Regions from separate parts of the Bacillus sp. BSL6 genome, predicted to be linked through region 1. Evidence: predicted binding sites of a transcription regulator. Region 1 holds the regulator's gene; the other holds the start of a gene.
What was found. Region 1 encodes Rex, which represses fermentation and respiration genes when NADH is low (regulators of the CRP and FNR family bind a similar motif). Its sites were predicted from a motif close to TTGTGAAATATTTCACAA; they were not measured.
Positions count from the first base shown of each region.

Region 2: a site for Rex is predicted at 2,440-2,457, ahead of RCJ96_RS08295 (formate/nitrite transporter family protein). Genes of this name have one in related genera too.

Region 1 covers NZ_JAVGCW010000019.1:8,303-12,523, reverse strand. The annotation lists gene RCJ96_RS27055 (ABC-F family ATP-binding cassette domain-containing protein) at 108-2,042, opposite strand; gene RCJ96_RS27050 (redox-sensing transcriptional repressor Rex) at 2,230-2,859, shown strand; gene RCJ96_RS27045 (YdiK family protein) at 2,889-3,080, opposite strand; gene RCJ96_RS27040 (CPBP family intramembrane glutamic endopeptidase) at 3,077-3,826, opposite strand.
Region 2 covers NZ_JAVGCW010000002.1:396,552-400,772, reverse strand. The annotation lists gene RCJ96_RS08310 (LutC/YkgG family protein) at 1-315, shown strand, start outside; gene RCJ96_RS08305 (prepilin peptidase) at 428-1,150, shown strand; gene RCJ96_RS08300 (cyclic-phosphate processing receiver domain-containing protein) at 1,165-1,476, shown strand; gene RCJ96_RS08295 (formate/nitrite transporter family protein) at 1,504-2,355, opposite strand; gene RCJ96_RS08290 (TerC family protein) at 2,559-3,353, opposite strand; yybP-ykoY riboswitch at 3,444-3,609, opposite strand; gene RCJ96_RS08285 (TrkH family potassium uptake protein) at 3,648-4,221, opposite strand, start outside.

The sequences.
Region 1 (4,221 bases):
TCGTGTCGAATCGTTTATGCAATAGAGGTTGACCATGGCTAGAAGATAAGAAGGATGTCTCATCGTCAAAAATCCCGACTGATGAGACATCCTTCTTATTTATACTCTTATAAATGCAATTCTTCCCATTCTGCCATACAAGCATCAAGTTGTTCTTGTAGTGTTTGCTTTTTCGTTGTAATTTCACTAGCCTTTTCATAATCTGCATATATTTCTGGTAAGCAAAGTTGATCTTCTAACGTAGCAATTTCTTCTTCAAATTGTACAATATTTTGTTCTAGTTCTTCGATTTTTCGAGTACGTTGACGCTCCAACTTTTTGCGCTCTTTTTCTTCGAGATAATTTAATTTTTCTGGAGCTACAGTTTTTTGAACAGGTGCCTGATTTTCTTGCTGTTCTTGTTGTTCAAATTCAGCACGTTCAATCATCTCATTTTTCTTTTCAACGTAGTAATCGTAGTCCCCTAAATATTCCTGTGCACCTTCTGTTGATAACTCAACAACGGTCGTCGTTACACGATTAATAAAGTAGCGGTCATGAGATACAAAGAGAAGGGTACCAGGATAATCAATTAAAGCATTCTCCAAAATCTCTTTACTATTTAAATCAAGATGGTTTGTAGGCTCATCGAGAATTAATAAATTCGATTTTTGCATCATAAGTTTGGCAAGAGCTAAACGAGCTTTTTGTCCACCGCTAAGAGAAGATACTGGCTTTAATACATCATCTCCTGTGAATAAGAAGTTACCTAATATCGTGCGAATTTCTTTTTCAGGTTGCAGTGGATATTCATCCCATAGCTCATTTAAAACTCGCTTAGAAGATGTTAAATTAGCTTGTTCCTGATCATAATAACCAACAGAGACATTAGATCCGAAAGAAACCTCACCATGTAATAGTGGTAACTTATTCACAATGGATTTTAATAATGTGGATTTCCCAATTCCATTTGGACCAACTAAAGCAACACTATCTCCGCGAGTTAAGCGCATTGTTACATGTTCAATAATTGGATCCTTATCATAGCCGATAGTTGCGTCCTTTACTTGTAAAACATCATTTCCACTTTGTTTTTCAATATCGAAGTGGAAGGAAGCTGACTTAGAATCCCCTAATGGTCTTGTTAATAATTCCATACGGTCTAATTGTTTACGGCGGCTTTGCGCACGTTTTGTCGTAGATGCACGAGCTATATTTTTTTGAACGAAGTCCTCTAGCTTAGCAATCTCATCTTGTTGTTTTTCATAACGTTTCATTTCTTGCTCGTATAGTGCTGATTTTAAGTCTAAATATTTACTGTAGTTACCAACAAATCGTCTACTTTCTTTATTCGAAATTTCATATACTTGTGTAACAAGTTTATCTAAGAAATAACGGTCATGGGAAACGATTAGTATTGCCCCAGGATAACCTTGTAAATATTGTTCAAGCCATGTTAATGTTTCTATGTCTAAATGGTTTGTAGGCTCGTCCAAAATAAGTAAGTCTGGTTTTGTTAATAATAATTTACCGAGAGCTAATCGTGTTTTTTGTCCACCGCTTAATGTCGAAATCGTCGTCTGGTGCGTTTCAACTGGGAAGCCAAGACCACTTAAAATCGAACGGATATCTGCTTCGTACTGATAGCCACCTTGATCTTTATAATCTAATTGTAATTGGTCATAATCAGCTAATAATCTTTCATATGTAGCCTCGTTTGAAAAGTTTTCTTCTTTTCCCATCTCTTGCTCTAGCCTTCGAAGTTTTATCTCCATTTGCTGCAAGTGTGTAAAGACGGTTAGCATTTCATCCCAAATTGTTAAAGATGTTTCTAAACCGGTATTTTGAGCTAAATATCCAATTGAGACATCTTTCGGTTTTATAATTTCTCCACCATCATGAGATAGCTCACCCGCTATTATTTTTAATAATGTAGATTTTCCAGCGCCATTTCGTCCGACTAATGCGATACGATCTTTCGTTTGAACTTCTAATTTTATATTTGAAAGAATCGTTTCTGCACCGTATAATTTCGAAAGCGCGTTTACTTGTAATAAAATCAATGTTTTCACCTCAAATAATTTCTTAACTTTGCCATGTTTATATTTCTCAATCATACTAAAAATAGTGTATAGTTTAAAATACAGAGAGAATACTTCTTCTTTCTATTATACAAGGAATTTAATAAGTGCTAAACTTCTGTATTTGATTAAAGCATATGAATAAAGATAGGAAGAGAGGAGAGGTTATATGGAGCAGCAGAAAATTCCACAAGCCACTGCTAAGAGATTGCCTCTATACTATCGATTTATCCAAAACTTATCTTTGTCTGGTAAGCAACGTGTTTCATCAGCCGAATTAAGTGAAGCGGTAAAGGTTGATTCCGCAACGATTCGAAGAGATTTCTCATACTTTGGAGCATTAGGGAAAAAAGGATATGGATATAACGTAAATTATTTATTATCATTTTTCCGTGAAACACTCGACCAAGATGATATAACACGTGTAGCGCTTATTGGAGTAGGTAATTTAGGGACCGCTTTCTTACATTATAATTTCACGAAAAACAATAATACAAAAATTGAAATGGCGTTTGATATTAGTGAAGAGAAAGTTGGAACAGAAATCGGAGGCATTCCTGTATATCACTTAGATGAATTAGAAGAACGTTTATCATCTGATATACAAGTGGCAATATTAACAGTACCCGCTACAGTAGCACAATCTGTAGCTGATAGATTGGCAGAAACAAACGTGCATGGTATTTTGAATTTCACACCAGCACGATTAAATGTGTCAGACAATATAAGAATTCATCATATTGATTTAGCAGTAGAGTTACAAACATTAGTTTACTTTTTGAAGAATTATCCACAATAAAACGCAGAGGAAGCGACCTCTGCGTTTTATTATTGTTTTTTCTTTGTGAATTTAACTAAGATAAGGCGAAGTGCCAAATTAAAATCAATCGTTGCCATAACTGCAAATAGTATTGTCCATATATTCCAAATTGTATCTGTTACGTTCGTAATGGCGAAGCGTGTAAAGATACATCCTAGAAGGAAGTACAATGCAGCCATGAACAATGGTGAGTTTCTCATACTAAAAATCCTCCGATAAAGCCTTGCATTTTTTCAGCTTCTTTAATCATTTCTTGAATTTGTTCGTTACTCACTAAAACTTGAGCAATTGCAACTAATGTATTCATTGCAACATGCGCTGCGATTGGAACGATAATACGCTTCGTTTTTACATATAAGAAGGCGAATACGAGCCCCATAGCAGTGTATACCAATAAGTGAGTAAAATCAAAATGAATCGCCGCAAATACAAGGGAACTAATGATAGCGGCAATAAAGAAGTTAAACTTCTTATAAAGTGTACCAAATAAAATTTTTCTAAATACGATTTCTTCCAAAATAGGTCCTATTATAGAGATGACGATAAGGAACCAAGGTGTCGTTCTTGCGATATCCATAAGTCTCGCTGTATTTTCAGATCCAGGTTTAATACCTAATACATACATTTCAATCATACCAGCAATACTTTGCGAGAAAAATGCTAAGAAGAACCCGATAAAAATCCAACCAATCGTAGCTGGAACAGTAGAACGCTTTGTATCTAAATGTCTGTCGCGAATATCTGTTCTAAGTAACCAAAGTACGATACATAATGCAATAAAGAAGCTAATGATTGCCCAGTGACCAGTTATGAGTTGAAATTTCTCTTCCCTAGTGAATCCCCTGTTATCATAAAGCCCAGTTTTCAGGAGAAGTGGTAATCCAGCAATTGATGATAACTGCATTAAAATGTATGTAACGATAACCCACCAATATTGTTTTTTCAAATGGTTTAACCATCCTTTCTAACTCTAGTGTATGAGATAAGGTAGGATAACATGTAAATATGCTACCTACGATATAAACCTTACTTAAATTATGTTTTTTTTGTAAATCCTTATTTGAAATTATAATAGAAGACAGGAGAAAGTTGTGTGTGTAGCGAAAACAACTTAGGGTGTCCTTTCATATTGTAACATACGAGTAGTGGAAACAACGATTCATATAGTAAAGGTAGAAGAAGAGGAACTCTATATAGAAAAATTTATAGCGTAATTTGCGAAAAAATTATGATTTTTTTACTTGCAAAAGAAATTGAGATTATTTATTATTATAAGTGTGTTAGCACTCGGGTGACTTGAGTGCTAATAAATAAAATTTACATAACAAAATGAGGAGGTTA
Region 2 (4,221 bases), on a different contig from region 1:
GAAAGAGCGAATATTGGAATTGCATTTAGTGATTATACTTTAGCCGAATCTGGTACGATCGTTGTACAAAGTCATAAAGGCCAAGGCCGTTCTTTACACTTTTTACCGACTGTATACTTTGCTATTATTCCACGTGAAACACTTGTACCTCGTATTACACAAGCAGTTGAGGATATGAACAAGCGTGTAGAAAATGGCGAGACAGTGGCATCTTGTATTAACTTTATTACAGGACCTAGTAACTCGGCAGATATAGAAATGAATCTTGTTGTCGGAGTACATGGACCATTAAAAGCAGTATATTTCATCGTATAAAATAGGGGAAAGCAGGCCAGAAAATGGCCTGCTTTTTTAATAGAATAGAGATAATATGAAGTAGAAGTTCTCTCCTTTTTTTGCTATGTTCTTCTGGAAAGGAGAGGAAGGGATGTTCACTTATGTATATGCATTGTTAGCAGGGATGGTGTTTGGTTCTTTTTTTATGGTAATTGCGATGAGAGTTCCGCTAGGGGAGTCTATCATAACCCCGCGTTCATATTGTCATTATTGTAAGTATGTGCTAAAGCCAAAAGAATTGATTCCAATCATTTCTTTTTGTATGCAAAGAGGGCGTTGTACGAATTGTAAGAGGAAAATTTCAATTTTGTACGTAGTATTTGAACTTGTAACTGGAATGATATGTCTTCTTACTGTATATATGATTGGGGTGGAACGAGAGCTTATTATCGTTTTATCACTTTTTTCGTTACTTCTTATTATTTCAGTTACAGATTACATATATATGTTAATTCCAAATCGTATTTTAGCTTGGTTTGCTTGTTTACTCATTTTAGAATGTGCTTTTATACCGTTAGTCACTTGGATAGATAGTATAGTTGGTAGTTGCGTTATATTCATTTTGTTATACTGCATGCAAAAGATATATCCAGAAGGGCTTGGGGGAGGGGATATAAAATTACTTTCGTTACTTGGATTTATAGTGGGACTGAAAGGGATTTTTATCGTTTTATTTTTAGCATCTTGCTTTAGTCTCTGTTTCTTTGGAGCTGGCCTCGTATTAAAACGTATGAAAATGAGGACTCAAATACCGTTTGGTCCTTTTATTAGTCTTGGGGCAATATGTTACATGTTGGTCACGTATGCAAAATAGAGAGGGGATAGAAAATGAATGTATATATGGATGATCAAAGAAGTTGTCCGTATGGTTACGTGCTCGCAACTACAGTAGAATGTGCTTTGCAAATGGTACGAGATTATGAGGTGAATGTTCTTTCCCTTGATTTCAATATGGGATGGGGAGAAAAAAGTGGATTAGATTTTGTAGAGGCTTTTTGTAAAGAGGGTTTATACGTCAATGAAATACACTTTCATACGAATGATGTCATCGGTATGCATAAGATGAAACAGAGAATGAATAAGGGAAAGGAAGAAGGAGAGATTAACCCTAATCTTGTTGTTAAATATGTGGGGAGCTAAAAACTCCAAAGTAAAACTTTGGAGTTTTTAATGTTTCATATGCGCTTGCAACGGAATGATTTCTTCTTGTTGAGCTGCTCCTAATTCAGTTTCTTCTTGTTTCACGTCAGGTACTTTCTTTGTTAAGTAATGGTATACCATACCGACAAATACAGACCCACCAATAATGTTACCGATTGTAACTGGAATTAAGTTATGAATAGCACCTGCAAAAGAAATTGTCTCAGGATGCGGTGAAACCAAAGATAAAGCAAACAGTGATAAGTTTGCGATGCTATGCTCGTAACCAGATAAGAAGAATGTGAAAACGAGCATCATCATCATCATAATTTTTGCTGTATCACCTTTAACTTGAGAAGGTAAGAAACAAGCAAGACATACAAGCCAGTTACATAAAATTGCTTTAAAGAATAGTTGCATTGTAGGTGTATTCATTTTTCCCTCAACGACTTTATTCATGAAATGACCGTGATCAATTGTTTCGAAAATTCCAGTGGCATAAAATAGTAAGGCAAAGAATAAAGCGCCAGCTAAATTGCCTGCATAACAAGCAAACCAGTTACGAAGTGTATCAGCAATTGTTGTTTCTTTTCTTAAAGTTGCTACAGTGAAGTACATTGTGTTTCCAGTAAACAATTCAGCACCACCATATATAATAAGTACGAGAGCAATTCCGAAAAACATAGAAGCAGCTAAATAAGTTGCTGGTGAATCTGCAATGTGAAAAAAGTTACCTAATTTAAAACATAGTACAATAATAAAACCGATATAAATACCCGCAAGTGCGGCACGAATGAAATATTGCATCGGGTTTGTATCTAACATTTGTTTTTTGCTCTTAGCCAGTTTGACAACATAATTCAATCCTTGTTCTAGCATGAGTAATACGCTCCTTTAGTACATCATCTATAAATACTTCTTATATGAATAAAGTACATGGATTCTGTCATAGTTTCAATAAGTTTGTGCAATGTTTCACAAAAAGGACATACATACACCGAGAAAACGCTTACAAAAAATAGTATAATAGAATTTTTTCTGGACATAGAGAGGGGACAAGGAAAAAAGAAAAAGCGCTGTAATTACAGCGCTTTTTCGTCTAAATTCTTTTCGACTTTTGTTTCTACTTCTTTCGAGAAGAACCAACCACCAGCTGCGATTCCAACTAATACAATCCAGAATGTAAGCTTCCATGGTGTAGATTCTGGGAATGAATGTGGAATTACATTTAATGCAGGGTGTGCCAACGTATAAACTGCTAGTTTCACACCAACCCAACCTACAATTAAGAATGCTGCAGTTTCAAGTCCTGGTTTACGTTTTAAGATTTGTACGAAAGCAGTTGCTGCAAATCGCATAATGATTAATCCGATAAGTCCACCTACAAAGATAACAACGAATTGTCCAGTATCAAGACTACCAATTGTACCTAATCCTGTTTTTGGTAAAGTCATTGCTAATGCAACAGCAGCTAAAATAGAATCAACTGCGAAGGCGATATCTGCAACTTCAACTTTAAATACAGTCCACCAAAAGTTCTCTTGTTTTTTCTTTGCTTCTTTTTCTTCTGTTTCTTCATCTGTATTCTTTTTAACATACGTTTTAAATAAGTGATTACTAGCGATAAACATAAGGTAAATGGCACCGATTGCTTGCACTTGCCATACATCGACTAGGAACGAAATCATAAATAACGATCCGAATCGGAAAACAAATGCTCCCGCTAATCCGTAAAATAATGCTTTTTTACGTTTTTCTTCTGGTAAATGTTTTACCATAATTGCAAGAACAAGCGCGTTATCAGCAGCTAAAATCCCCTCTAGTGCAATTAGGATGAGTAATACCCAACCATACTCCAATAATAATGATACATCCATGTACATTCTCCTCTCATTTCTATAAGTACTAAATAAGTGAAGAATTTCCCCACTATTTAGTTTCCCCATACTCCTGCCTATTAACTTTGGAAGAATTTGGTAATGAATGCAAAAAAGACCTCTGCCGTTAATAGGCAAAGGTCTTGCTAGACATATGTAATGAAAATGCCAACAAAGCCGGAAGAACTAAGTTCTACGTAATGACGACTTTGTTTCCAAGAAATATTCTTGGACGCTACTCCCCTTTGGAGATATGCTATTGTACTCTCATTATATGGATAATTTATACGGTTGTCAACCTGTTAAAATGTCTTCATTCGGATATTTTATTTTTCGGTTCTTTTTACGTGCAAATGAAAAAGCCAATGTTAAAGGTCCCATCTTCCCAAAGAACATCATAAAGATAATAATAGCTTTTCCGATCATCGTTAAGTGTGGTGTGAAATTCATACTGAGACCGACAGTCCCAAATGCTGAAAATACTTCGAAAGCACTCATCAATAGAGGAACACGCTCAGTAATACTTAAAATTAAAATAGCAAAAAAAATAAATGAAATAGAAATAATAGCGATGGTCAATGATTTGACAATGAGAGTATCTTTAATGGATTTTTTAAACACGACAATATCATCTTGTTCTTGTAAAAATTTAAATACCCCAAAAAACATGATTAAAAATGTTGTCAACTTAATCCCACCGCCAGTTGAAGCACTACCAGCGCCAATAAACATAAGGAGCATCATTAATAGTAGGGAAGGCTTTGATAAGGCAGAAATATCAACTGTATTAAACCCGGCAGTGCGAGTTGAAACTGCCTGGAAATAAGCAGCCATTCCCTCTTCAAAGGGGGTAAATCCTCTCATAGAA